Regions from separate parts of the Rothia sp. HMSC071F11 genome, predicted to be linked through region 1. Evidence: riboswitches for the same ligand, from Rfam matches in the RefSeq annotation. Region 1 holds a riboswitch; each other region holds the start of a gene.

Region 1 (7,260 bases):
CGCGCGGATCTAACTGAGAAATATGCAACGGTTGTAACCCGCTTTATGCCTCCCTTTTTCGTGATGGAGAATGTGGCCCGAGCTCAACATGCAGGAGCTTTTAAGCGAGCAGTAGCGATTATGGAGGAAGCTGGTTACAAAGTGTCTATGACAGTCCTTAATGCTGCTAAGTGTGGTGTCCCACAGAGTCGCAAGCGCCTTATAACTATCGGTACTCTGGATGAAGTAAAAACTGCTGAGATTTTTAGATATCTTGAGTTACATCAGAGCGAGCGGGAAACTACGGTACGGGATTATTTGGGCGATTCCCTGCTCACTGAGCATTATTACCGCCATCCGCGTAGTTATGCTCGTCGTGGTGTATTTAGTATTGATGAACCTTCCCCTACTATTCGAGGTGTTAATCGTCCTATTCCTAAGGGGTATCCAGGTCATGCGGGAGACTCTGCACCGATAGAAAATGCGCGTCCTTTGACAACTAGCGAGCGTGCCAAAATTCAGACTTTTCCAGAGGATTTCCGATTTGTGGGAGCTCGGACTAATGTTGAGCAGATGATTGGTAACGCTGTCCCTCCCCTCTTAGGTAAGTACATTGCCAGTGCTTTATCTGAGAGCATGCCCTTTTAGAATTAGTTCTTAAACTTTTTCTCTGCTGACTCAAGGGCTTCTTGTTTAGACTGTTCAAAAGTAAGAGCTGCATCGAGACGGCGCTCGGGTTGTAGAGCAGCAATAGCCTCCTTATTTAAGAGATTTGGTATTTCCTCGCGTGAGAGACGAGGGTACTCAAACTCTACTGATTGCATATGTCGTAGAGTTTTCTTGCCGGTAAAAGCACCTGCTTTGTCAGTCTGAGTACCATAAGTAATTTCGCTATGATGACGATCGAACTGAAGCGAACCTTGCATTGACCAATCAAGTAATGATTTAACCAACCAACATAAGGTTCGAGCAGGTCGAGATATCTTGTTACCAGAGATAGTTTTTGAATCAGTAAAAAGTTGCAAAAACGCGAGGTCTGTCCAGACAAAGGCATCAAAAGCGTGTTCATCAAGAGTAGGGCGCTGTCCTTCAGTGCGCCACACAGCAGTTAAGACAAGAGGGGTTTGTTTTTCCAGCCCATTTTTAATGACACCTTTAACTGCGTCCTGCACTTCGTTGATATGTTTCTTCATGTAGGTTTCTTCGGACCATTTAAAGTCCATCGGGCGAGAAATATGCTGAAGAATAGTCTGTTGCATCAACATTCTTCCGTCCTCGCCGTATGAATTAGCAATAGAAAAAGCAAGCTGCTCAATGGTGGAGGGCCTACAAACAATTTCACAGGACTGGTCTGCCCTATCATTCTCTGCGGAGTTGGATGTGGGCACAACAACTAGTTTAATCTCTAACGGGCGCTTGTGAGACTTAGAGCTAGAGTTTTTGCATACTACAACATCGCTTTGATTAGGTTTACCGTCTGTGTACTTCCTATAGCCTTCATAAATGTGTTCGAACTCGAAGTAAGCCTCCATAGGGTCACAACCAATGATGTCTTTCCAACTAGTCTTTTTATGTTCGGTGGTTGGTTCCTGGACTTTCTGCTTATGGCCATTTTCGTCTTTCATAACGATTTCTTGATTGGTGGCCCTAATCTCTACGATAGGAAGATTTTTCTTGATCGAGAGGTACTGTGCGATAGATAGAGGAAAAGCATTTGTGAAGATGTTTTTACCGAAAGATTTTTTGGTGTCAAACTGGTGGTTAGCGTTGTTCAAGCCGTAGATCCATGATGTCATGAGTGACCTCCCATAAGGTTCAGATATAGGTTAAATGTACCGGATATATGGCTATTCTTCTAAATTTATTCTAGGTTGGGTTTCCGCCTGGATGTATCTTGTATCTATCTTGCGGACCTTTTACACAGATATATCAACTAGACAGCTTTCCTCTCTGTTCTTCTCCGCCGGGTAGGGGAAGAGGATAAAAACTGTATGCCTTATGCAACTCTTCAATTTTTGTTCTTATCGCAGTGATGAACAAGACATTCATGTCTTAGAATTTACATGAACATTTCGTTGCACATTCGTTCGGGGTTGATTCGTGTTGTAGCTTATGCCGCCTGATCCTCGGCGAACGCATCCGGGCTCACTCGCCCGGTTTCTACGAGCACCTGTGCGATAGTGCCGAGCGCCTCCTCATTCTGAAGCGAAGAAATATCGCCCAGCTTATGCCCCTGGTAGAGCTCACCCAGCAGACGGCGGGTAATCTTCCCTGAACGAGTCTTAGGAATATCGGCGACCGCGACCACATCCTTGGGTTTAGCGATAGGGCCAATATGCTCGCGCACATGCTGGGTGAGTGCAGTCTTCAGCTCGTCTTCGGTAAGTGCCCGACCTTCGTCGGTGAGCGTCACATAGGCAACTGCCTGGTGGCCGGTTAGCTCGTCCTCCACGGGGCACACGCCAGCCTCCACCACGGCCGGGTGCGTCACGAGCGCAGACTCAATTTCGATGGTCGAAAGGCGGTGCCCGGAAATGTTGATCACATCGTCAATGCGCCCCAGGATGTACACGTTGCCTTCATCATCGACCTTCGCGCCGTCACCGGCGAGGAACCAGCCGCGCGTACCGTAGTGCTTCCAATAGGAATTCAGGTAGCGTTGCGGGTCGCCCCAGACGGTGCGTGCCATGGAGGGGCCGATCTTATCGACCACAATGAAGCCCTGTTTGCCGGGCTCAACGAGGTCACCGTGCTCGTCCACCACGCGCACCGAGACTCCGGGGACTTCGCGGGTGGCGCATCCGGGAAGGGGAGTGCAGTGCGGGGTACCTTCGGGGAAGGTCCCTTCGGGCGCGAAGGCGGGGTCGTGTGGCCGTGGGGAGCAGATGGTCGATCCGGTCTCGGACTGCCACCACGTATCGATAAACGATGCGGTACCCCCACCCACGTGCTTGCGCAGCCACTTCCACGCCTGAGGGTTAATGGATTCGCCCACAGACCCGAGCAGACGCACAGTTGAGAAGTCGTATTTTCCGGGTTCGGGGCCGTCAGGAAAAGCCCCCATGAGGGAACGAATCAGGGTTGGAGCGGTGTAATAGTTGGTGACGCCGTAGCGTTCGATAACCTCGAAATGGCGGCCGTAATGCGGAGTATTGGGGGTACCCTCGAAAATAACCTCGGTAACCCCATTCACGAGTGGACCATAGATTTCGTAGGTGTGCGCGGTCACCCACGCGAGATCGGCGGTACACCAGTGCACGGTGAATTCGACCTTCGCCGGGTCGTTCACGGCAGACAGTTCATCGGGGCGCAGCACTCCGTCGTCATCCACATGGTCCGGCAGCAGATCGTACAGCAGCGCGTGGGTGTATGCGGTCTGCACCAAATACCCCGCCATCGTGTGCACCAGGCCCTTGGGTTTGCCCGTGGTGCCGGAGGTATAGATGATAAACAGCGGGTCTTCGGCATCGTGCAGCTCGTACTCATGGGTATCGGGCTGATCGTCAACCAGGTCGTGGTACCAAATATCGCGCCCGGTCGTCCAGGGAACCTGCGCGTGCGCCACGGGGTCTGCGGCGCTTGTACGATCCACCACGATCACGTGCTCGATTTTGTTCTCACCTGAGCATGCTTCATCGGCGTTCACCTTCACGGGCACGACCTTGCCTCGGCGGTTCTGCCCGTCGGTGGTGATCAGAACCTTCGCGCCTGTGTCCTCCACACGGAATTTCAGCGCTTCCGCAGAGAATCCACCGAACACAAGCGAATGAATTGCGCCGATGCGCGCGCACGCAAGCGTGAAAATAATGGTTTCGGGAATAACCGGCAGGTAGATTACTACACGGTCGCCTTTACGCACGCCGAGTTTGAGCAGGCCGTTGGCGGCGCGGGCGATGCGTCGCTGCAGTTCGGCGTATGTGATAGCTTCACGGTCGCCGGGTTCGCCCTCGAAATAGAGGGCTACTTTGTCGCCGCGGCCCGCCTCCACGTGGCGGTCCACGCAGTTGTAGGCGACGTTGAGTTTGCCGCCCTCGAACCACTTAATCTCGGGTACGGAGTATTCTTCGATGCCCTCAGCGTCGGTTCCGATAACCTGCGGTTTCTGGAAGGTATGTGCGTTGTCCCAGGTCTTGCCCCAGCTTAAGCGCTCGGCTTGTTTCTCCCAGAACGCTACCCGCGCCTCGTCAGATTCGTGCGCGGGGTTGGGGGTGGGTGCTAGAGGATTCGTGAATGAAAAAGGGGAGGGAAGTCCCACAGTATCTCCCATCGGTTGCTGGCGTTAGCACCTTCGGCGTTATGAAGGCGCATGATGCGCCACCGCAGGCGAGGTTGCTGCGACGTCGTCGAGCCAGGTCTCTCGGTCGCTCTAGATGGATTACCAATCTAGTAAACCTTGTAGCTAGCGCAGGTGCAAAGACACCCCGTCATATTGCGCGTGTATGCGCCACGTTCGTAACATTCCGCAACATTGCACCCATGCCCACGCATCCACACCACACCCCAATACCGCGAGCAGGTAGGATTTTGTCGACAAGGTAGGATTTTCCTACCTGCTCGGGTCAAAAACCACCTGCTCGCGAACAGCACAAGAAAAACACTCCCACCGGGATGCGCCTCGTCAAGAGGATTTACCCGGCGGGAGTGCCGTTTACTCACCCAAAATTACCGATTAGTTCTGTTTTTGTGCGTTGGTTGAGCCTTTCGAGGCTCCGTTAGGGTTTTTCTGCCCGGATAACCAGTCGTTAGGATCGATCTGAATGTCGTTACGGACGGTGAAGTCGCTCTCTTGATCCTTGTTTTTCTGGTCACCCGTTGATCCCGTCGAGTTGGACTTTGACTTGTCGCTGGGGGTGCTGGGAGTGCTCGGATCTGGATTCTCAGGTTCGCCAACATGATCGATGGATGCCACAGCCTGCTGACCGGTCAGGTCAATATCGCTCTTGGGGGCACCGTTCTCAGGCTCATAGCGCAGAGTACCGTTGAGGATCGTCAGGGTGGTGGTCAGTCCGTAGTGTTCGAGATGGATATCTTCAAAATGTGTACCGAACTGGCTGGCCAAGATCTGGTTGTAAACCTGAGTTCCGCCGCCATTGTGGCTGGAAGCTACAACATCCTGCTCAAGCTTGATATCAACGTAACCTATCAGCTCATTACCGTTAGAGGTCATCTCGCTGAAGGTACCGTACATAGCACCACCGTTGAAGGCGACGAGCTTAGGGTTATCGCCGTTTTCTGACGTGGGATTAACGGTGAGAGAAGCCGCAAAATCTTCAGTGTTTTTATCCCAGGGCGAAGGTTCAATGCCGTCGGCCTCAAACGAGGTGGGGAAAACGAAACGGTACTCCAAACGTAGGCGCGCACCGGCGAGCAGGGTAGTGGTGCCCGAGTAGTACGTCTGCTTACCGTCTTTAGTGGTTGCCTTGGGTGCTGAGAACCAGAAACCAGCGCCACCCCATTTTGCCTTGCCGATGCTGCCGCCGGGGGTAAACTTACCGCCGCCAGCCGAGTAGAGACCACTGGAACCTGCCGGAACATTGGCCTGCTCGTTCGCAACTGGGCCGCTAAATGAATCTAGCCCCAGGAAGTTGTCATAGGCTTGTTCCTGGTGGGTGACGAACGCCTGAGTAAAAATACCGTAGTCAGGGCGTGTGTCATCATACGAAGCCGCATAAGCCGGAACTACAGCGGAAGAAACAATAATTGGGGTTGTCCATGCGGCGCCCGCCAGAACACGACGGCGCGTTAGACCTCCCCGCGTAGATGCGTGGGTCACAATGACTCCTATGAGTGGTTGGGTGAATAAGTGGCGCTCGGATTACACGCCATTAATAATTTTACGGGATATACCCCAAAAATCCTAAATAATGTAAGACACACATGAAATCTTTACGATAAAACGCTTACTCGCCCCGATCTGAGCATCCTCAAATTATGCGGAAGATATGACGTGAGATAAGCCCTGAACCTTCACCAGAGATTGAGATTAATCTCATAACGGCTGATGATGCACGAGAGCAAGGTCTTATTCGCTAGCCTTGTATGCTGCCAGCGTGCGGGAGCGGGTTATGTTGCTGGAAACCTTTACTTATTCCTGTAATGTGGTCCGCTCCCAAAACTTGTTTTATGTCACAGATTTATAAAATTTTACGGTGCTAGGATGCAGGTGAAATCTTAATCTATCGGTTATTCATATACAACCGTTCATATACCACTCTCTTGCTCAAACGGCACCACAATGCCACTAATGCGCATTGTCGCATGTGGGAATCTGCCACACCATAGGTTCCCTACCATGAATACCGCTCACTCATAGAAAGATTTCCTCTCGCTCAACACAACGACACAAGGAATATCTCTCATGAAACTACGTACTATAGCGCGCCTGATGCTGGCATTCGTCAGCCTGGTGTTTCTCGTCCCTCTGAATTCCCTGCCCGCCTCGGCAGACACGTTGCCAGTCGCCCCTGGTAACCCGGGTGTCGCCCCGAAGGTGACTTCACCTGATACTGACGGTGACGGGCTTTCCGACAGTGTGGAAATCAACGGATACGATGCTGATGGTGATGGTAGACCTGAAGTCGATTACAAGAAAATGGGTGCAAATCCCTACCACAAGGATGTATTCGTTGAGATGGACTATATGCCTGGCGAGCTTGCAAGTGAGGAAGAGCTGGATCGCATTGTGCAGTCTTTTGCTGACTTGAATGTTACTAACCCTGACGGCAGGGCAGGCGTTAATCTTCACCTAGATGCAGGTTCTGCCCGGAGCGCCAAGTATAACTTGGGAGGCGGCAACCAGGTTCCGCACCAAGTGCTCAGCAACGATATGGAGTCTTCTGGGGAATGGGCAAATATCAGGGCTCGTAATTTTGATTCTGCCCGCTACAACAGCGGTTTCGACTACATGATCTGGGGCGATTACTATGTGGATAATGAAACCGGAAATCGAATCTCATCAGGAGTAGGGCTTATAGGCTCTCCCGGTTTCATGGTGACCGTTGGGAAAACCTATTGGGAAGGAGCCAACAGCGATATTCGCGTGGGCACTTTTATCCACGAGCTGGGGCACAACCTCAACCTGAAGCACGGCGGTACTGACGAATTCAACGGCAAGCCTCAGTACTACAGCGTGATGAATTACAACTATCAGCTCACTGGCATTCCCAAGGCGGACGGAACCCGATACTTCGGATACCTGCAGCAGGATATGCCGACCCTTAACGAATGGGCACTGAATGAGCGCGACGGCTTTGGCCCCCAAGCGAGCGAATACCTGTATAC
Region 2 (7,260 bases), 120 kb from region 1:
TGGGTGTGAACCTGAGTTTTGTCCTCGACCGCGCTCGTCGCCAGGCGGAACGCGTTTACCGACCACTTCAGGTACGCGGGCTGCTCATCGCGGCGCAGTGGCAGAAGCTCACGCAGTGCCGGTTCATCCACCTGAATGATGCGTATGCCCGCTTCTTCCAAATCGGCGATTTCGTCGGCGAGCGCCAATGCCACCTGATTCGCGGTTTCCTCGCGCGGCTGGTCATCACGCACGAACGACCAGGCCAGAATAGTCACCGGGCCGGTTAGCATGCCCTTGACGGGACGGTCGGTGAGGGACTGGGCGTAGGAGATCCAGGGCACGGTCACGGCTTCGCCGCGCAGCCCTTCACCCGAGCGTTTCACATCGCCGAACAGCACCGACGGGCGGGTGCAACGCGAACCGTAGGACTGCACCCAGCCGTGCTTCGTCGTGGCGAAACCATCGAAATTCTCGGCGAAGTACTGCACCATGTCGTTACGTTCGGCCTCGCCGTGCACGAGCACATCCAGACCCAAATCTTCCTGGAGTTTAATAACGGAGGCGATCTCTTCACGCAGGAACTCGTCAAGCTGCTGCTGCGTGATTTTACCGGCACGCGCCTCTGCACGGTGGCGGCGAATATCGCCGGTCTGCGGGAACGAACCAATGGTCGTGGTCGGCAGCTTCGGCAGATTCAGGTCAGCCTGGGCATCCCGGCGGATTTTCAGTTCGGGACGCTCAAAATCCTGCGGTTTCACGGATGTGGCACGCTCACGGATTGCGGCATTATGCTTACGCGGATCCGCTGTGAAACGTGCCAGCGCTTCGTCGGCGGTCTTCAACTCTGCTTCAACCGCAGACTCACCGTCGGCAAGACCGCGGGCAAGAGTCACGATCTCAGCGACTTTCTGGTCGGCAAAAGCCAGACCGTCTACGGGCACATCGGCGGGGTCTTCAAGGTCGAGATCGTGCGGCACATGCTGCAGCGAGGTTGAGGATGCAACCGCCACCGCACCGCCGTTAATGTTCTGGAGTGCGTGCAGGAGCGCTCGCAGGTCGGCACGCCAAATATTGCGCCCGTTAATGGCACCCGCCACCAGGGTGACGCCGGAATCTTTGAAGGCGGTCAGCGCCTCGGCATCGTAGAGCGTGGAAACCAGGTCGAGATGCAGCGCCTCAATACCGGTGTCTAACAGGGCGGGCAGGTTCTCGCGCAGGTTGCCGTAGGGGCTTGTCACCAGGATTGCGGGGCGGTTCGTTTCGGCTGCCAACGCGCTGTAAGTTTTACGCGTCAATTCGGCGATTTTGGCGTTGGGAATATCGCGGTCCACGGTTAGGCCGGGTTCGTCGAGCTGCACCCACTGCACGCCGCGTGCCGCAAGCTCGGCGAGCACCTGCTGGTAGGCTTTCACGAAATCGTCCAGGCGATCCAGCGGTGTGAACCCTTCGGGCGAACCCTGTTCGGCTTTTGCCCCGAGAAGCAGGGTGAGCGGGCCGACCAGCTGCGGGCGCACTGTCACCCCGTGCTCCTTGGCGACTTCAAGCTGCTCGTCGATAGCCTCAAAATTCAGCTTGATCTCGGTATCCGGACCGATCTCGGGCACTAGGTAGTGGTAGTTCGTATCGAACCATTTCGTCATCTCCAATGGAGGCAGCGTCTCGGTGCCGCGCGCTAGAGCAAAGTACCCGGGCAGATCGAGCAGGCCGCGCGCATCCTTGGCGTCGGCAAGACGCTTGGGTACGAGGGTGAAAAGGCGCACGGCATCGAGCACCTGATCGTAGTACGAGAAAGTCGCCGGAATAGACGAATCGGTGGCGCTAAGACCGCGCTCGATCACACGGTCATAGTAGGTGCGCTGCACATCTGCGGCCGCCTGGCGCAGTTCATCCTGCGTGATTTTGCCTTTCCAGAACGCTTCCTGTGCCTTCTTCAGCTCGCGGAAACGGCCCACGCGGGGGTAACCGACGATGGTTGCTGCGGGGAATGGGGTGCGGGTCATCCTAGTTCCTTACTGTGGGAGGGTGTCAAATAAAAGGGGAGTTTAGAGGTATTGAAGATCGCTCAGGGGGAGTTTGAAACGGTTCGAGTAGCGCGGAACGTCGAGTTCTTCGAGGACGTCCAGCACAGCCTCATGCTCGTTAAACGTGTAGAAATGCAGGCCGGGGGCGCCAGCATCAAGCACCTTGCGACATTGGTCGAGTGCATGTTCCACGCCGATGCGGTGCAGCTCGCGCGGATCGCTCGCGGTTTCCAGACGATGCGCCAGCTCGCGCGGCACTTCAAGCCCGGCAAGCTCGCACAGCTTCGTCAGCCGGGTCAGCGAGGTAACGGGCATAATACCAGGGATAATGGGCATCTCAACCCCGGCAAGGCGCGCGGCATCCACAAGCCCCGAATAGCGCTCGGTCTCAAAGAAAACCTGGGTGATGGCGAAATCCGCCCCGGCACGCTGTTTTGAAAGCAGAATCTCAATGTCTTGAAGAAGCGAGGAAGATTCGGGGTGCTTATGCGGGTACGCCGCAACCCCAATCGACACCTTCCCCGCAGCAAGATGCGCGAAATCCTCACGTTCCACCCTGCGAATCAGCTCCACCAGGTAGCGGGCAAAAGGCAGCTCAAGCGGGCGCGTGTTTTCGGGTGGAATATCGCCGCGCAGTGCCAAGAACCCGCGCACACCAAGCCCCAGAATCAGACGAACCGAGCGTTCCAAATCGGCCACGGAATGCCCCACGCAGATTAGATGCGCCAGCGGGTTCAGCGATGTTTCATGCACCAAGTGATCGAGCAGAGCCAACGTCTTTTGGCGGCGTTGAGCATCGCCCGAATAGGTGACGGAAACGTAATCCGGGTTGGTTTGCTCAAGCTCGGCAATGGTTTTGAGCAGGGAATCGCAGCTTGCGTGCGACCGTGGTGGATACAGCTCGTAAGAAAGAGCCGGGTGAACTGTCGTCATTTTCATTCCTCCGTGTTCACCCGATAGAAGCGTGCCCGAAGGTACGCCAAATCTTAGCAAGACGCGAAGGGAATTCACTTCTATCGGTTCTGGCGGGAGCACCTTGTCCGTCCACCCCATGGGGTGGAGGCTGGCGAGGTTGCTGCGACGTCTAAGAGCCAGATCTCTCGGTCGCTCTGGATAGATAACGTTCCCATTCTAGGCAGGATGCGCGGTGCCAGCAAGAATATGTCAGCACATGTCGTCGAGCGGTCACAACCGCTTAATATTGCGGGATGCGGCGAAACATTACGTCATACGGGTTCGCGGCAGTTCGGATCGGCGGATTGAACCCTCCACCTGATTTGGCCGCAAGTTCAGCCGCGAGCAGATAGCGGAATGTTATCTGCTCGCGAAGATTACAGAGGGGGTGACGCGGCGAGAGGGAGAAGGCATTCTACAAGGAAAAACCGGGTACTGTTCTGAGAAAACATGTCGTGTAAACTGTATGCAAGAGTCCCCCGACCGCCTCTACCCGTGAATCTGCAGGTTCACAGGATATGCGCATATGTCGGGGCCCTTCTTTATCTGCTTCCGGTCTTACTCTAGGGAATTGCAGAGCGCCGTGAACGTCATGTTGCGACCATACACTGTCAAACACGGTAGAGTAAACGTATGGAACGCATCGAATCTCCCGCATATGCACGCCTGGGTAACTCCGGGCTGGTCGTGCCCTCCGTCGGTATCGGCTGCAACAATCTGGGACGCCCCGGCACCCCCACTCAAACTCAGGAAGGCACCAACGCCGTGATCGCCGCCGCAGTCGAGGCGGGCATCGGCTTCTTCGATATTGCCGACCTGTACGGCGCCGAACCCGGGCTGTCAGAAACCATGTTCGGTACCGCGATGCGCGAACTTAACCTCAACCGTGATGACCTGATCATCGTCACCAAATTCGGGCTTCCCACCGGTACCCTCAACGGCAACGACTGGGATGCGCGCGGCTCACGCCGATACATCATGCGTGCCGTCGAAGGTTCACTGCGCCGCCTGGGAACCGAGTACATTGACCTGTATTTCTACCACAGCCCCGACCCGAACACCCCGCTGGAAGAGACCCTATCTGCTCTCGATACGCTCGTGACCAGCGGAAAGGTTCGTTACCTGGGGCACTCCAACTTTGCGGGGTGGCAGCTTGCCCACGCCGAGCATCTCGCCCGCGAACTCGGCACTGAGCGGTTTATCGCCGCCGAAAACCACTACAACCTGCTTGACCGCCGTGCCGAACTCGAAATTCTTCCCGCCGCCCGCCACTTCGGGCTCGGGGTTCTCCCGTATTTCCCGCTTGCCAATGGGCTTTTGACCGGAAAATACCGCCGCGACAGTATCCCTGCAGGGTCACGTCTGTCGCATTCCAAAGCGCAGGTACTTGCGCAAGCCGACTGGGAACAACTCGATGCCTACCACGAATTTTGTGCCGATCTGGGGATCTCTGAGGTTCAAGCCTCCATCTCTTGGCTCAAACAGCAGAACCCCGTCGCTAGCGTGATTGCCGGGGCAACCACCCCCGAACAAGTACACGCAAACGCGCAGGCCGCAAGCGTGCGTTTCAACGATGACGAACTGGTGCGGCTCAACGAGATTTTTCCAGCGCCCGAAAGCATCGCGCTTTTCTAACAATCTCCTTCGCCACTGCAAATATAGCCAGCTGGAAATATAACTAATCGGGAATATACCCAAGCCAGCAAGCGTTTAAAGACTGTGCGGTCTCTCAACCTGTGCCGTACAAGACCCTTCATGAAAGACAAAAATACCCGCATGAGCATCACCACCGAGCCGCCGAACCGCGCCAGTGCACTACCCCCGCTCGGGCAGGGCGCGCACACCCGCCGCCTAGGCGTTATCGCGCTGGTGGCAACCTTCGGCGGGCTTCTCTTCGGGTACGACACCGGCGTTATCAACGGTGCCCTCGACCCCATGAGCCGCGAACTCGGCATGGACAACACCATTCAAGGCTGGGTCACAGGCTCCCTCGCCTTTGCTGCCGCCCTCGGAGCCATGATCACCGGGCGCATTTCAGATGCTCTCGGACGGCGCAGAACCATCATCGGACTCTCAATCCTCTTCATCGCGGGCGCGCTCGCATGCGTCTTCACCCCCAGCATTGCTGTACTGTTGATGGGCCGTACGATGCTTGGGCTCGCTGTGGGAGGCGCATCCGCGGTCGTGCCTGTATTCCTCGCCGAACTTGCACCCTACGAAATTCGCGGCTCACTCTCCGGGCGCAACGAACTCATGGTCGTCGGCGGGCAGCTCGCAGCGTTCATCGTGAATGCCATCATCGGCAACCTCTGGGGCGAACACGACAGCGTATGGCGGTGGATGTTCGCCGTCTGCGCCTTGCCTGCGCTCGCGCTTTTCATCGGTATGCTCCGCATGCCCGAATCCCCCCGCTGGCTTATCGCACAGGGGCGCACCGAGGATGCGCGCGCCATTATGCGGCGCATCCGCCCCGCCGAACGTGCCGATGCCGAAATTGCAGACATCGCGCGTTCACTTGAGGAAACGCGCACCCAAATCGGTGCGAAGGCTAGGAGCAGCACGGGTAAAATCCTGCGTGAAAAATGGTTTGTGCGGATTCTATTGGTCGGTATTTTGGTGGGTGCCGGGCAGCAGCTCACCGGCATCAACTCGATCATGTACTACGGCATTAAAGTGCTCAAAGAGGCCGGGTTTGACGAAGGTTCGGCTCTCATTGCGAATATTGCCCCGGGCGCTATCGCCGTGGTCGGCTCAATCTTTTCGCTGCGCATGATGGAGCGCGTGAACCGCCGCACTATGGTGATCGCTGGGTATTCGCTGACCGCTTTTTTCCACCTGCTGATCGGGGTAGCATCTATGCTCCTGCCGGAAGGCAGCCCCGCGCGTCCCTATATTATTCTGGCGCTTGTGGTCGGGTTCGTGGGGTCGATGCAGACCTGCCTGAATGTTTCGACATGGGTGCTGATGAGCGAGCTGTTCCCGCTTCGGGTACGCGCGGTTGGCATGGGTCTTTCCGCATTTTGCGGCTGGATGATGAACGGCCTGCTTTCCCTCGTATTTCCGGTCATTTTGGGGGCGCTGGGGCTGACCGGCTCCTTCTTCGGGTTCATGGTGGTGAACGTGCTGATCGCCGTGCTCATGTGGCGTAACCTGCCCGAGACCCGCGGCAAAACCCTGGAAGACGTGGAGGCGGGCGTTATCTCAGGCGCCGCCTATCCGTTTGCGGCTACTCGGTAGACGAGGCTTCGCTAGGACGCGAGCAGGTAGGATTTTCCGACCTGCTCGTACCAAAAACCACCTGCTCACGGAAGAATAAGACCCCTGGATGCGGTTTGCGGATTCTGTTTTAGAAAGTCTTCAAGAGAGATGCGATAACCATCATCTTCGGCACGGGCTTTACGCAGAGCCTCAATATCAAATAGCTCTTCGTATTCTTCTACGGGGTTCAGATCAGTCATATGTCCTATTCAGGGTGATGTTATTGATGGAGAATGCTTGTGTTAGTCTTAACATATCTTCGCAAAGTTACCTGCGTACAGCGGAAGACTCAGCAGCGGCAACTACTGAGCCTTCCTGGTAGGTAGAGCACTACTTCAGAAGCTTAATGAGGCTTGAAGCAAAGCTCATGATGTACGAGACGGCCTGAGCAGCTCCATCGGTAAGGGCAAAACTTACCAAGAGCGCTTGGGCCGTTTCTACGTAGTCGTAGAAAGACATCGTATCCCACCGCCTTTCCGCCCCGAGAATCTCCACAGGATATTCTTCGCAAAGTGGCTGTGGGATTACCCTGCAGAAAGAGCATTTCTAACTTTACTGTACGCATATGTTAAATCTGCAAACGTGCGGTATATGACCGTCTTACGGGAGTAAACCGGCGATAGTTCTAGGCTTTACAGACCCATTCAGCAAAGGCATTCCTATCCTGCGAGGGCGCGGGTTAAGTGATAGTGTCAAAGATGTTATAACTATCCTTCGGTTGTGGTGCCGTCGCGCGATATTCCCGCTGCCGACTCCACGGATAACGCACGGTCGCGCATACTTGACGGCACCCGCATACCTGTGACTTCTAGAAGGCAGAAAGTCGTGGCAGACAACGTAAAAAATGATTGGGATTTGCGCAGCGAGAAGGTTCAGAAGAACCAGGTGGCCGCTTATGACGAGATGCGCCGCCGCTGCCCCGTAGCGCACGACGAGTTCATGGGCTACTCCGTGTTCAAGAATGCCGATGTGCAGCATGTGCTCGATCATCCCGACATTTACTCGAATGTCGTCTCGACTAGGCACATCGCCGTGCCAAACGGTA
Region 3 (7,260 bases), on a different contig from region 1:
TCGTGTTCTTCACGAATTGCGCCTCGTCCAAAATCAACGCACCCCACCCTGCACGCGGGGAAGCACCGTTCTCTGTGTTTTCGGGAACATGGTTACCGAATTCGGTGTATCCATCCTCGTCGAGGCGGAACAGCGCATAGCTTGTGAGCACCAGATGCGCACCCTGTACCAGCTCGGCGATGCTCTTGCCGCTTTTGCCCGTAGACTCGGTGATAGTCACCACCTTCGCGCTCGGCACGAATCGCGCGGCCTCCTGCGCCCAGTTACCCACCACGGATGTTGGCGCAACCACGAGAAAAGGCTCAAACTCGGGGTTATCGGCGCGTTGCTCATGCTCGGCAATCGCCTGGGCAAGCAGAGCGAGCACCTGCACGGTTTTGCCCAAGCCCATATCGTCGGCAAGAATCCCGCCCAGCCGGTGCTGCCTCAAGAACGCGAGCCAGCGGAAACCCTCAAGCTGATAAGGTCGCAGAACTGCGGTAAGACCCAGGGGAGAGGGCAGGTGATTCGCTGAAAATACGCCGGAAGAAACAGATAAAGAATCGGAATGTTCGTTCTCTAAAACTTCTTCGGAACCGGCAGTCTCACCCGCCCGGTCGGCGGCCTCCACGAGGGTGAGCAGACTCTTAACCTGGGCATCCCAAGAAGCCACGGTTTCCACACTCGAAGCGAGCGATTCCAGCTCAGAGAACAGCCCCGCCTGATGCCGGTTAATACGCAGCTCACTGCCGGTTTCGTTGAGCGTGCGGGCTTCCTCAATGAGGGTTCTCAGCGCCGAAAACTCCGGGCGATTGAGTGAAAAATAGGTGCCGTTACCCAGCAGAATACGATCTTGATTCCGATCGAGCGCCTCAAAAACCTGGGCGAAAGGCACAGTCCAGTTATTGACCTTAATAGCGATACCCAGCCCGAACCAGTCACGCGAATTACCCTCGGTCACCTTGACCTCAATCATGGCGTCGGTTGCCTCGGTAAACTCGGGCACGGGACCGAGCAGCCGCACGCGAACTCCAGGAATACGCCGCAAGGCGGGCAGCACATGGGCGAGAATATCGCGGGTTTCCCACCCCTGAGAACGGCGTTCACCGAACCCGCCTGCCAACACCGGGTTAGATGCGGTCGCTGACCGTACCGCGCGCAGCACCCGTGCCTCAAAACGTTCGTCGCGTTCTGCGCCCGAGCCCAGTGCCGGCAGGCGGCGAACTTCCGAGTCTGTGCCTTCTTCATCGAGTGGGTTCTTCGGGTACTCCCAATACCAATTCAGGAGCGCATCGTGCGAAATCTCATCATCAAAATGCGCCTCAAACACCAAATAGGGTGAACGAACCTTCGGCAGCGCCAAAGCCGGGTCTGGGGTAAGGAATGGGACGGCCCGCGTGAGGGTAGGCAAGAACTCGCGGTGAAAAGCTTCGCGTTCGTCTGCCGGAATACGCATTTCGCCGCGAGATACCAAGGATTCTGCGGCTGCGTCCAAAGGCTCGGCAAGCGGAATAAACGCCAGGTTAAGACCTTCCGGCAGATCCGGAATAGTCGGCGTCGCAGCATTTTCGGGCGATAGCTCGGGAATGAGCCCACCCGTTTGTGTCTCAGAATTTTCGCTCTCGTCCGAGCTCTCCTCCGCCTGCTGCGAAGATTGAGCCTGAAAAACATCGCGATGCGGCGCGTCTAAGGCGCCCTTGCGCGTGCTTTTCCAATGCACCCGATGCGCCTGTTCTTCGTAAATACGCTGCACAAGACCGCCGAGCGCGAAAAATCCTGAGCGCGGCGAGCCGATAGGGTGGCAGTGTGCGGCATCAAACCAGAGCTGTCGCACCCGGTTATCTTCGCGGGTTTCCCACCCCAAGGCGGCATGAAGAGCCAAGTCGGGGGTGGAATCTTCGCTCACGGCAGCCTCTGCGTTCTGTCGGGACTCGGCCCCAACAGCTCCGGCATGTACCCTCACCTGGGCGGGTGGTAGAACTGCCGTGGTTACCTCAAACCCTTCGAGAAGAATCGGCAGGCCGATCTGCTCTGCACGAGCCAGAACATCCCACAGCAGCGTGGAGTTCGTGGCGGTGAGCGAAATCCAGTCCCGATGCGAAGAATACATATTCTGCCACGGGCGTGCGATAGCGTATATTTCGGCGAAGAACCGTTCGTGCTCAGGGTACACTTCGTGACGACCGACCGGCCCACCCACGCTGGATGCAAAGGTCTCCCAGCTGAGCCCGCCCTTGATCCAGCGCCCGGTTTTGGACTGCATGAGCGGTCGCGCCAGCAAATTGATAGGCGGGGTTGCACCGGGAATATTGCGCCCGCGCGCATACGAACCCGAAATGCTGAAGGAAAGGTCGAGCGCCCCCGGAACCCGTGCAGAATCAATACCGGATGCTTCGCCCCGGGCAGCGAGAACCTGTGCCATATCGCGCCGCCACACCGAAATTTTCGAGGGCGAAGAATGCATATTCTCGTGGTCGTTCAGGGAGAGAGGTTTGGGATCGGTGGTGAGCGAGCTTGCTGAACGAATCGCCCCGGATGCGCGTAACGCCGCCAGGGGATCGTCGGCTGCCTCCGCAACCTGCTGTGCGGTATCTTCTGGGTTCTCCGGGTTCATAGACTGGCGGATGCGGCCACCAGGCGCATTGTCGAGGGCTTTCCGCGCAGTCTTGGCACGGTCGAGTGCAGTGAGCATGAGGGCGACGGCGTGCTTGCAGTCGGCGGTGACTGGGCATGTGCATCGTGCGTTGAAAAGATTGGAATCGGCGTCAGAACCCGGGAAGAAGCGAATATCTACCTCATAGGGAATAGGGGTGCTCCCATTCACCAGACCTTCCAGCGTGTTTTCGTCTTCGTCGTAGGTGTAGCGCACCACTTCACGCTGACGGGCATAAGCAAGCCCGCGCTGGTATGCCTTATGCCCCGCCTGCCGAATAATCTGCGCAACGGTGACGGGGATATCGGGGAAAGGGTTTGGCGTGCTCACCGTTCTATTATCTCAAGGGTGTCAAAGAATCGCGCGGTAATTCGTTATGAGGTCTACCCAAGATGGGCTGTACGTTTCTTACGTGCATTTTTGATGACTATTGTGAAGAACATAATAAAAGTGATGATGGTGGTCAGGAAGCCAACGCATAAGACACTCATGGCGAGGGTCGCGGCTGCTTGTGTGAGAGGACTCGACCCCTTGGGCTGGATGCCCCTCCACTCGAAGGCGTGGTATTCAACGACTGCTCCCCAGCCCGCTAGGATGAACAATCCAATACCGAGAATGAGGAATAGTGCAGCTATTGCCCCGACCATACGTGCAGTTTTCATGCTTTCCCCTTGAGTAACTGACTTTATGGATTCATCTGGTCCCGTTCTTTTGCCAAGGGTGTTTTATTCTGCTCAGCATGCTTGTTTTGTGCCTTGCGTGCCTTCTTGGTCGCCGTTGTGAAGAGCAGAATAAAGGTGATAATGCCGGTGAGGAAACCAATGCCTAGGAACCATAGGCTCAGATTATTAGTCGCCATGACGAGGGGACTTGCTCCTGCGGGATCGACACCCCTCCACTCGAAGGCGTGGTATTCCACGAGTGAGCCCCAGCCGGCTAGGATGAGCAATCCAAACCCGATAACCAGAAGTACTGCGGCTACTGCTCCAACGATGTATATAGCTTTTTTCATGAGCACTCCTTAGATGCTGACTCTATGAATCAACCTGGTTATGGTCGCCTTCTACCAAGGGTGTTTTATTCTGCTCACTGTGCTTATTTTGTGCCTTGCGTGTATTCCTAGTCGTCGTTGTGAAGCGCAGAATAAAGGTGAAGAGCCCGGCGAGAAAACCGGTGCCTAAGAACCAGTAGCTGAGGTTGGCGGTTGCTCGCGTTAGGGGACTTGCTCCTTTATGCTGCACGCCCCTCCATTCGAGGGCATGATACTCTACAAGTGAGCCCCAACCGGCCAGGATGAACAAGCCAAACCCAATGATCAGAAAAATTGCGGCCACTATCCCCATGATCTGTACAGTCTTTTTCACAGTTATCACTCTTTCTTTCCGGAAGCGTAAAGTGGGCGTGACATGGTGATATATCAGAGGCAAGATAAATTTCTGTACATTACCCAGTGTGCCGTGATTTTTCTCGAATGTGTAGACCTGCTCTGAAGGCCCAAAACTTCACACTACGCCGCCATGAGGCAGCTATATACAGGTATGCATTCATAATCGCGTTATGTAAATCACAAGAATTTGACGGGTTCGCACGTTTACAGATTCCTGAAAGCTGTTGTAACCTGGATTCAGCTTCAAGAGTTTCGACTGATAAGCTCCGACTATGGTCGAACGCCAACCCCATGTTCACGGGTGGCTCGGATGACGAAGCGGTTTGTATTCGCCGCCTCAGGTGGCACTTGGTACAGGCAAGAGCAACGCGAAAGGAACGCGCATTCGGCGCATGGTTGTCAATGTACAACAGCTCTTCATCTCCAGCATCCCCCCTTACTCCTGCACGCTCTTATCAGGAAAATCTGCGTGCCGCATCCGTGCCCGCACGCGGCGGTTACCAGGCAGTAAGCATTCAGGATTACGCACGTATTTCTTCTAAGCGCGACGAATTCCTCAATTTTCTGCTTCTTCCCAACCCCGAGGGTATTCCCGCCGTCGAATATGCCGGTCTGCGCGTAGCATAGGGGTATGAGCGCCTCAGGACTGCTTCTCGACTCGGATGTACTCGCCGAGATCCGCAAAGCCACGCCAGATCCCAAAGTTGTTGCCTTTCTGCGCCGCCGCGCCTATAAACACCTCTACATTTCGGTGCTGAGCGTAGGCGAGCTCAAAGGACTCTACCCCTACCCAGAGACCGACCGCTGGATTGCCGAACTTCTCGACAGATTCGCCGACCACATCATCAACGTGGATGCGCGCGTAAGCCTCGAATGGGCGGGACGCAGCGCTCCGCGCGGCACTCACAGTCACGGACGTAAAGATGCCGAGCCCCTGCCCACCGCCGCCCTCGAAGGTCTGATGGCGGCGAGCGCCCAAGCTCACGACCTCGAAATCGTTTCTTCAAAAGCTGAGGTGTACCGGTCCTGGGGCGTACCCGCGGTGAATCCGTGGATTGAAGACTAAATCTTCCGCACAATATTTCACCGTAAGCGCCGGGGGAGTACCTGCGTGTTTGAGAAGGTCGTGAGAAATGCTCGGCACAGTTAGCTGTATGCGTTGCCGCGGCGGTGAGAGCGCATCGGTAACGTTCGTGTAACCCCTCTGTTCACGGTGAGCGGTTAACGAAGGTTAGCCGCCAATTAACCGGAACTATTTCCCCGAAAGCCCAGCAGGCTCACACGCGCTGGCAGGTTTCATGGCATGATGGAAGAACGATGAAAAGTAGCTCTTCTACATCCCGGTATTCTGCCCCTATGCCACTCTGGCTGCAGGGCATCGTTGAATTAGTTTTTACCGCCGCGCTTTCTTTCGGGCTTGTGCTCGTTCTGCTCATGGCGGTGTGGTTTACCAACGGTTTTAACCGTATGGATTTTCCCGCGCTCGCAACTCTTGCCTCCCACCTGTGGCTGCTCATGCACGGTGTGCCGCTGAATATTCCGAATGCTTTCGGTATTATCTTGCCGCACGGCATGCTCACACTGGTGCCCATGGGGCTGAGCATTATTCCGGTGCTCTTATGCTTTAGGTCTGGGCGGAAACTGGCGCGCGCATCCTATGAGGGGGAATTCTTCAAACCCGTACTATTAGGGTGCGCCGCCTACGGTATTTTTGCTGCCGTCGCCTTTGCATGGGCGAGCACCGAACGGCATCTGCTGGGTATTGTTGGTGCGGCGTTGATTCCACAGATCGTGGTGCTGGTCGGGCTGATCTGGGGCGGCTACTATGAATCGCGTTCGCTCGCCCGTATGGTGGGCGTGAACACCGCTGAACAGATTTCGCAGATGAGCCAGTACTCGCGGTGGGCGAGCTCCTATGTGTGGTCGATTGTGCGTGCCTCCATGGTGGCGATTTTCTCGCTCATTATGGGCGGTGCTCTGGTGCTGGTGGTTGCCATGATGATGCGCTGGTCGCAGATCGCAACAATCTACCAGGAACTTCACGCCGGGCCGGTGGGGGCGCTCGCGGTGACCCTGCTGCAGCTGGGTTACCTTCCGAACTTGGTGATCTACGCGATGTCGTGGACTACCGGCGCCGGGTTTGCGTTCGGCGTGGATACGCATGTGGGCTGGTCGCAGACGACGATGGGCGATCTTCCGCTCTTTCCGGTGCTGGGTGCTATCCCTGAGAGCCTGGGCTGGATCGGGTATGCGGGTCTGGCGGTTTCGCTGGGCGCCGGAGCCGTTGCCGGTTGGTGGTTCTTGCGTGAAGGTGAAGACCACGTGGATGAGTGGATCACCATGAAGGTACGTTACCGAGTGATTGCGTTGCCGCTTTCTTCGCTCGTGTTGGGTTCGCTGGTGGGCGTGCTCTGTGGCGTGTGGGCTTATATTTTGGGTTGGATTTCCAGCGGATCGTTGGGTGTGGGGCGTTTTACTGAGGTAGGCGCATCGCCCGCAGCTTTTGCCGTGGCGACCGCAATAACCCTGGGTGCGGGTACTGCGTTGGGTAACCTGCTGTGCCATGTGCTTCTGCCCGACAGCAGTCGTGAGCTGCCGCGTTTTGCCGATGAACGTCCCAATCTGGGCAGTCGCATGAGCGAGATGCTGCAGCAGCGCCGCGCGGCGCGGGCGGAGCGTGAACAGCTCAGGAATGATGAGCAGGAACGCGAGGCACAAGAACGTGAAGAGCAGGCGCGTGAGCGGGCTCAGCAGCGGCGTGAACGCGTCAAACAGGTGCATGCCCGCCGTGCAGAACTCAATAAATTTGCCGAGCAGGAAGAGGCGCAGCGAGCGCATAGTTTAGGTATCAAAACGGAGCAAGAATCCTTGCGTGAAGATGGTTCCGCTGAAGCTGCAGACTCGAAGGCTGCGGCATCTGACGAACAAACCATCGAGCTGGCGGGAGCGGATGAACCCACCGTAGAGCTTGATACCTCTGAGAAATCCGGTGGGGGTACCGAGGATGCGCCGCGCACGGTCAAGCCCGGCAAACGTGAGAAAGCCCCGGGGAAACCGGTCTTTAACCGCGTTCCCCGCCCCGAAACCTCCGGTAATGGTGATGATACTAAGGGCGATCGGGAAACACGAGAGCAGAGCGCTCGTACAGGGGAGTCTGGGTCGCAGAAAGCCTCATCATCAGCGGAGTTTCACGAGTCCGGGTATAAGCGTTTTGGTGTGCCGCGCCCGGTTGCCGCATCAC
Region 4 (7,260 bases), on a different contig from region 1:
CTCATGATTCTTCCTCCTCTAAATTCTTCTGCAGGTCAAGAAGTGCTGAACTTTGGTGGGCGGTGTATTTATCGATCCAACGGTCGTGGATGCGGCGAATCGGCACAGCGTTGAGGTAGTGGAGCTTTTGGCGGCCTGAGCGCTGTGTGATCACAAGGTTTGCTTCTTCGAGGATGCTCAGATGCTTGGCCACTCCGAAGCGAGTCATTCCCAAACCTTCTTCAAGCTGTCCCTGAGTGAGGCCGCCGGTAGTGTAGAGCTTATCGAGCAGCTTTCTGCGGGTGGGGTCTGCGAGAGCTTTGAAAACTGCATCATCATCCATAACACGAGAATATGTGACTATATAGTCACATGTCAAGGGTGGGAGGTTATTTTGGGTACACACAAGCAGCAGATTTTTGGTCGAGAAGGTGATTTTCTCACCTTCTCGACCAAAAATCCGCTGCTCGCGGGAGACATAAGACCTCAGAGCAGGTTCGTGCGTGCACCGGAGCGGATGCGTCGCGCAGCGGCATGCACTAGGACAAGCCCCGCGAGTGCCCAAAGTACGCAGACTAACACCTCAGTCACGACTGTTGAATCCACCAACCCAGAGGAGCCACTCACCAAAGCAATCGTTCGTCCGCCGGGAACCAACGTACACAATGCCGCCAGCCACGCCGGGTATGCATCTATCGGCACGATCACGCCCGCGCTGATAGGCAGAAGCGCTCCTAAGATAGTTCCTCCCAGGTATGGGTCGGAGAGATAAAGCCCCAGCCCAGCGGCGAAAACACCCAGACATACGCCCGCCATAAGAGCCAGAGGTAAGAGTGTCACAGAACGCACAAGCATGGACAGGCTGCCTTCAAGGGAACCACCGAAACCGGCATAGGCAGTGGCAACACCCAGGTTCGTGATGCCAGTGATCAGAGCTAAAAGCGCGGGCATTGCAGAGACTCCCAGCCAATAAGCCGCATCAAACCGTCGAGCGGTGCACACCTGCTCGAACACTCCTAGCCAGCGGTCGGTCGCCGCGCGTGCCACAACGCCGGCCGCCACTCCGAGTACCACGCTTGCCAGGGCAGAGGCACATGCGATCCGCACAGGATCAGGTGCGGAAAGATCGCGTCCTAGTAGAACGCTGAACAGCACGCTCATCCCCGGTACGACCACGAGGGTGCTGAGTGCCGTGCCAACTGTGGCGAAGGTAATGGATGAAGACCATCCAACTTTGGCGGTACTGTTCAGGCGATAGAGAAAGTTCGTTCGTTTAAACATCGCAGCCTCCTAGATTGCGCCCAGAGTGCCATGCGCCGTTGCCGCGCGCAGGGCTCGCCTACCCAACAGATATGCCGCAAGCATCCAGAGGGCTGTGACCGCACAGGTTTGCAGTACAACGCTCAGAAAATCACCGAATGAGTTCATAGGCATTTGCCCAAGCAGAACCTTCACGGGTGCCTGAATCGGAATCAGCGTGCCGAGCTCATCAAGCCATGCAGGCGCGGAACTCTCGGTAAAAAGCACCCCGGCAGCCACGAAAACCGGCACGAGCAGCAGCTCCTCATAGGCGATAGCGTTCGGGGTTGCCACAAAGAACCCTGCAATCACGAAGGTCACCGCCAGACACGAGATCCACAGCAGCGGAAGGCCCACCAGATAGCGTGCACCCACCTGAGTAAAGTCCGTGAAATTTACCGAGAAGGTGCACAGCGCCCAGAAAGCCCAGGCCAATGGCAGGGCGGCAAGTCCAAAAATGGAGGCAGTTGAGACCACCGCTGCGAGCGCACGCAGCGGGTTCACGGCACCATTGAGCAGATACACGAACGTTCCCCGGTAGCGCTCGAAGTTGAGGATTCCGGCGGCAACAATGCACATGTTCCAGGTACCGATAATACCTGCGCGAGTCCAGGCGAGGGTCGCATCTACTGGCCAGGCACCGGCGGCGAGTGCTTGCAGGGCCGTTGCTCCAAAGGTGCTCAGCAGCAGTAACTGCAGGAAGTAGGGAACCGTGAGGAATTGGCGCAGGGAAAAGGACATTAGGCGAAGCTGCCGGTTCATCGTTTCAATCCTTCCGCCATAGCCAGATATGCCTCTTCGAGGGTGGCTGGGCGAGTATACAGCGGTGTGAGCATCTGAACCTCACGCTCAGTGAGAATACGGGTCAGCAGAGCCTCGGCGCGTTCGTTACTGAAGGGGTGCGGCTCTTCCGAAACAGAACGTTCATTCCAGTACACGGTGATCTCCCACTCGCTACCGTGCGGGGTTAGCAACAGTGTTCCCGCATCGCTCAAAGATCGGGCAAGTTCTTGAAGCACCGCCCCGGCATTCGCACCCACACGCCCGACAGTGCTAGCGGAGATTCCGGCGTGCGTAGTAATATCCGCTACCGTGCCCGAAACCGCCATGCGACCGGCACCGATGACCGTGACCCGATGCGCTAACTCCTCAATCTCGCCCAGCAGATGGCTCGTGAGTAAAATGGCGGTGCCGTCGTCAGCGAGGGAGCGAATTAGCTGGCGTATTGTCAGCGAAATATCTGGGTCAAGCCCGTTCGTCGGCTCATCCAAAAGCAGCAGTTTTGGCTCGCCCAGCAGTGCCCGCGCGATGTGCAGACGTTGTTTCATGCCGCGGGAAAACTCTTGTACTTTCTTCGCGGCGACATCTGCAAGATCGACCCGTTCCAAAGCGCTCGCCACCTGGGTGCGGCGTTTGCGCGCGCTAACCCCGGCAAGGTCGGCGAAGAAGAGAAGATTATCGCGGGCGGATGCTCGCGGATAGAACCCGGTATCCCCGCCGAGCGCAAGTCCCAGGGATGCACGCGCACGCTGGGGGTGTGCAAGCGCATCCACCCCGTCGATGCGAACGGTACCGCTTGTGGGAGTCAACAGTGTTGCGCACATCTGTACAATTGTTGTTTTCCCAGCTCCGTTGGGACCGAGCAGAGCATGAATTTCGCCGGAGCTTATACTGAGCGAAACATTATCGACAGCGGTGAAAACGTGTTCACCTTTGCCAAAGGTGCGGCATAGCTGTGCCGCGTCAAGAATTGTAGACATTGTGATAAAATCTTGCGGTGCTTAGTCACCCGAAGCCTCTTGAGCACGGTGTTCGCACGCCTGCAATATGTGGGACGGGTGAGATGAATAGTCGTGAGAGAGGCACTTCGTAGTGCCTGAATAATCCCAAGTCACCGACTGCAGATGCGGAAGGTATAACAATGAAACCCTCAGAACTTTGGTGTTCAAGGTGCTCACTATGCGCTCCTGGAATGTATCGAACCAAAGCAGGGTTATTTCTGAAATTTTTAAAGCCCACCATCTGGGCGGGCATTCCGCGAGCCGGTGCGACTTTAGCGGGAGGTCATACCTCATCACTCCTAGATTCAAGGTTTCCATCAGTGTAGCATGGCTCACGGTTGTCTACACTGATGGTAATTTAGCGGCGGCTAACTGCAGATCACATGGCTTTAGCGGTTAGGGTATAACATACGTACAGTCACAAGCGCATAAGTATTGGTGCTTCTCCCAAACAATAGGCTGTCGCGAAAACAGTTCATAAAACGTCATCTTTGCAACAATGCGCCGAAAACACGCATCCCGCTTGACCATGTGCGCTTCCTATGAAACTCTAGATGCAGGTCATGAGAGCCAGTGATAAGCCCCAGCTAGCTGGCCGGCAACCCTCCTCCGCGGTGGGGTGCCCTGGGTGAGGACCAGGCGTTGAACACAAAGTACAACGCAAGCGCGGGACCGATGTGCCCGATTCTGGTACATCGTTTTTTCGTTTGCAGAGAAGAAAACCCAAGAACTCTGTACCGAAATCGGCATGCGGCCCCCTGAACTATCACAAGGAGCTTCGCATGAGCAACACTACAGTCCCGACTCCCGCCAACCCCGCCGGTTGGAAATTTGAAACCCGCCAGATTCACGCGGGGCAGGCACCGGATGCCGCAACGGGAGCTCGGGCGTTACCTATCTACCAGACCACCTCGTTCGTTTTCGAGAACGCAGAACAGGCCGCTAACCGTTTCGCTCTAGCTGAGCTTGGGCCTATCTATACCCGTTTGAACAACCCCACCCAAGAGGTTATTGAAAACCGCATCGCATCCCTTGAAGGGGGAGTAGGGGCGCTTTTGCTGGCCTCAGGCCAAGCGGCTATTACCTATGCGATTCTCAACATTGCGGGTGCGGGCGACCATATCGTGGCTTCCCCATCGATTTATGGGGGAACCTACAACCTACTTAAATACACGCTTGCCGACCTCGGCGTTGAAACTACGTTTGTTGAAAACCCGGACGACCTGCAGCAATGGCGCGATGCGGTTCGCCCCAACACGAAACTCTTCTACGGAGAAACCGTACCTAACCCCCGGAACGATGTGCTCGACATCGAGCCTATCGCCCAGATCGCCCACGACAATGGCGTTCCCCTAATCGTCGATAACACTGTTCCCACTCCTTACCTTGTGCGCCCCATCGAATTTGGTGCGGATGTGGTAATCCATTCCGCCACGAAATATCTGGGTGGGCACGGCACCTCAATCGGCGGCGTTATCGTGGACTCCGGGAATTTTGACTACGGAGCCAATCCCGAAAAGTTCCCCAAGTTCAACGAGCCAGCACCTGGCTACCATGGTCTAGTTTATGCCCGTGACTTGGGCAAAGACTCCGCCTTCGGTGCGAACCTTTCCTATATTCTCAAGGCGCGAGTTTCGCTTCTGCGCGACACCGGGGCGGCGATCTCTCCAACCAACGCCTTCAACATTGGTATCGGTCTAGAGACCCTTTCGTTGCGCATCGAACGCCATATCGAGAACGCTACTAAAGTCGCAAACTGGCTGGAGGAGCACCCGCTGGTCGATCAGGTGATCTGGGCCGGTCTGCCTTCCTCGCCCTGGTACGAGCGAGCCCAGAAGTACCTGCCGAAGGGGCCGGGCGCTGTTGTGGGATTCACCCTCAAAGACGCCGACTTGGAACAGACCCGCACCTTTGTGGACGCCCTGCAGCTGCACTCCAATGTAGCGAATATCGGCGATGTACGCTCGCTCGTGATTCATCCCGCATCCACCACTCACTCGCAGCTTTCTGAAGAAGAGCTAGAGGCAATCGGTGTGAGCAAAAACTTTGTGCGCCTCTCGGTAGGTATCGAAAATATTGACGACATTATCGCAGACCTTGAATTGGGCTTTGCAACTCTGAACGCCTAACCTGCACCGCCGCGACCGGGCTGCACAGTAAATGCCCGGTCGCGGTATCGGTTTCTCGCCTGCCATTACCAACTACTGGTTATCGAGGAGAAAACATGACGGAAAATATCGTACACGCCACCTATCTGTCGCAACTGCAGTATCCCAGCGCTCAGGGGTACCTGCGGCAGATGGCGATCGGTGATTTCACCCTCGAAAACGGTACCGTGCTTCCACAGGTAAACATTGGGTACGAAACGTGGGGAACTCTTAATGAAGCTGGGGACAACGCGATTCTTATTCTGCACGCCCTCACCGGCGACACCCATGTTTCGCGCGGGATTCCCACATCGGATATGCCTGCACCCAGTATTCGCGCAGTCGAAAGTGATGGTTGGTGGGAAGGTATTGTGGGGCCGGGCGCGGTGGTCGATACTACCAAGTATTTTGTGATAGCTCCCAATATCTTGGGCGGATGCTACGGTTCGACTGGTCCGGCAAGCATCGTACCCGAGGGGTACCCGGGCGCCGGAAAACCCTGGGGATCACGCTTCCCTTACGTCACTATTCGCGACTCGGTACGAGCCGAAGCCGAACTTATCGCCCGGTTGGGGATTAAGAGTTTTCACCACGTAATCGGCGGATCGCTCGGCGGGGCACGCGCTATCGAATGGGCGGCAACCTTCCCCGAGCTGGTACGCGGATGCGCAGTTATTGCCGCCGGTCCCGCTGCTACCGCCGAACAGATTTCCTGGGCGCACACCCAGAACCTCGCCATCCGTGCTGATGCCAATTTTGCTTCCGGCGATTATTATGGGGGAGCGGCGCCCACGGCCGGGCTCGCGCTGGCGCGGCGCATAGCCCACACCACCTACCGCAGCCCAGCAGAGTTGGAGCACCGCTTTGGGCGGCAGGCAAACCGCGGAGAATCCACCGACGGCGGGTCCATCGGTGAGAACCGCGGACGATATGCGGTCGAAAGCTACCTAGACCACCACGGCGATAAGCTCGTTGAGCGTTTTGACGCCAATAGCTACCTTGCCGTGAATGAGGCGCTAATTTCACATGATGTTGCACGCGGGCGCGGCAGCCTCTCGCATGCGCTTGCGCTCAGCGACTGCAAGTGGACTATCGCCGCCGTAAGCACCGATCGCCTGTTTTTTCCGCACGAATCGTACCGTCTGGCGGAGGCGCTGCCGGTTCCCGTGAAAGTCGATATTATCGAATCCGACCACGGTCATGACGGTTTCTTAGTCGAATCCCGCCAGTTGGAGGCGATTCTCGCTAAGGCTCTCGGAGTCCCGGTTCCCGAGCGAGAGCGCGCTGTCGATGAAGAAAAATCCTTTCAAGATATAGCTGCTCTTTTCGGTTCGCCTCTTGAAACACAAAAACAGAACTAGCTTTCGTTTTTATATATCCGAACATAGAAACCGTACATAAAAGCCTTGTGAGGACTATATTTCGGCGTGAAATAAGTCCCCACAAGGCTTTTTGTACGGTACCGATAATTGTGAATGGACGAGGTTAGCACCAGGTCACATTCTCGGGGTCAAGGCCGTGGGCGCGGGCATTCTCGTAGATGATGTCCCGTAACCAGACAGCCAGTCCCGCAGCGAGCTTCTCGTAGTGCTCGTTGAAACGGGCGTCCTCAACATAACCGCGTGCCAGAATTGCGTGCTTGGCGGGGGTTACCTCGAAGAAGAAAAGTGAGGCGCGGTGCCGCTCGGCAAGCGCATTCGCTTCCTCACTGCCCGGCTGCACGCCACGAGTGAAAGCCTCGACGAGGGCTTGCTCAACTGCGTCAAGCTCCTGCTTGCCCTTCACCCAGTCGGTGCGGCTCATGGCCGCAGTACGGCGTTGGTATTCAGCCCAATCGTCGGTGTGCCCGTAACGTTCCTGCGCTTCTTGCTCACGTGCGGGGCTGAACCCGTCTCCCATAATTTCTGCTTTTTCTGCAGCGGTGAGCTGTTCGTTCTTAGGTGCCATTGCATCCTCCAAAAGTTGATCTAGTGTTGTTAGCATGCGCTCATAGGCGGCCATTTTGCGCTGGAGCATATCTCGCTGGGCGAGTAGATGCTCGGTGCTGTTCGCTT

The links. A riboswitch is a leader RNA that binds a small molecule or an ion and turns the genes downstream of it on or off. The one in region 1 is predicted to bind S-adenosylmethionine.
Region 2: it holds a riboswitch for S-adenosylmethionine, as region 1 does, so the genes downstream of both, HMPREF2554_RS09080 (methylenetetrahydrofolate reductase) here and HMPREF2554_RS08665 (AMP-binding protein) in region 1, are expected to answer to the same signal.
Region 3: it holds a riboswitch for S-adenosylmethionine, as region 1 does, so the genes downstream of both, HMPREF2554_RS02320 (nuclease PIN) here and HMPREF2554_RS08665 (AMP-binding protein) in region 1, are expected to answer to the same signal.
Region 4: it holds a riboswitch for S-adenosylmethionine, as region 1 does, so the genes downstream of both, HMPREF2554_RS01485 (bifunctional o-acetylhomoserine/o-acetylserine sulfhydrylase) here and HMPREF2554_RS08665 (AMP-binding protein) in region 1, are expected to answer to the same signal.

The regions. Positions count from the first base shown of each region.
Region 1 covers NZ_KV795763.1:136,936-144,195, reverse strand. The annotation lists gene dcm (DNA (cytosine-5-)-methyltransferase) at 1-627, shown strand, start outside; gene HMPREF2554_RS08670 (HindVP family restriction endonuclease) at 630-1,775, opposite strand; gene HMPREF2554_RS08665 (AMP-binding protein) at 2,090-4,234, opposite strand; SAM riboswitch class I at 4,240-4,356, opposite strand; gene HMPREF2554_RS08660 (hypothetical protein) at 4,649-5,752, opposite strand; gene HMPREF2554_RS08655 (C4-dicarboxylate ABC transporter substrate-binding protein) at 6,338-7,260, shown strand, end outside.
Region 2 covers NZ_KV795763.1:257,128-264,387, reverse strand. The annotation lists gene metE (5-methyltetrahydropteroyltriglutamate--homocysteine S-methyltransferase) at 1-1,982, opposite strand, end outside; gene HMPREF2554_RS09080 (methylenetetrahydrofolate reductase) at 2,025-2,936, opposite strand; SAM riboswitch class I at 3,014-3,123, opposite strand; gene HMPREF2554_RS09075 (aldo/keto reductase) at 3,591-4,592, shown strand; gene HMPREF2554_RS09070 (sugar porter family MFS transporter) at 4,713-6,194, shown strand; gene HMPREF2554_RS09065 (hypothetical protein) at 6,260-6,415, opposite strand; gene HMPREF2554_RS09060 (hypothetical protein) at 6,546-6,710, opposite strand; gene HMPREF2554_RS09055 (cytochrome P450) at 7,041-7,260, shown strand, end outside.
Region 3 covers NZ_KV795730.1:310,620-317,879, reverse strand. The annotation lists gene HMPREF2554_RS02340 (DEAD/DEAH box helicase) at 1-2,962, opposite strand, end outside; gene HMPREF2554_RS02335 (hypothetical protein) at 3,016-3,294, opposite strand; gene HMPREF2554_RS02330 (hypothetical protein) at 3,318-3,644, opposite strand; gene HMPREF2554_RS02325 (hypothetical protein) at 3,667-3,996, opposite strand; SAM riboswitch class IV at 4,261-4,389, shown strand; gene HMPREF2554_RS02320 (nuclease PIN) at 4,368-4,646, shown strand; gene HMPREF2554_RS02315 (PIN domain-containing protein) at 4,651-5,085, shown strand; gene HMPREF2554_RS02310 (cell division protein PerM) at 5,337-7,260, shown strand, end outside.
Region 4 covers NZ_KV795730.1:108,808-116,067, reverse strand. The annotation lists gene HMPREF2554_RS01510 (SRPBCC domain-containing protein) at 1-5, opposite strand, end outside; gene HMPREF2554_RS01505 (ArsR/SmtB family transcription factor) at 2-322, opposite strand; gene HMPREF2554_RS01500 (hypothetical protein) at 466-1,260, opposite strand; gene HMPREF2554_RS01495 (hypothetical protein) at 1,270-2,040, opposite strand; gene HMPREF2554_RS01490 (ABC transporter ATP-binding protein) at 2,037-3,038, opposite strand; SAM riboswitch class IV at 3,619-3,732, shown strand; gene HMPREF2554_RS01485 (bifunctional o-acetylhomoserine/o-acetylserine sulfhydrylase) at 3,842-5,188, shown strand; gene HMPREF2554_RS01480 (homoserine O-acetyltransferase MetX) at 5,284-6,567, shown strand; gene HMPREF2554_RS01475 (MerR family transcriptional regulator) at 6,692-7,260, opposite strand, start outside.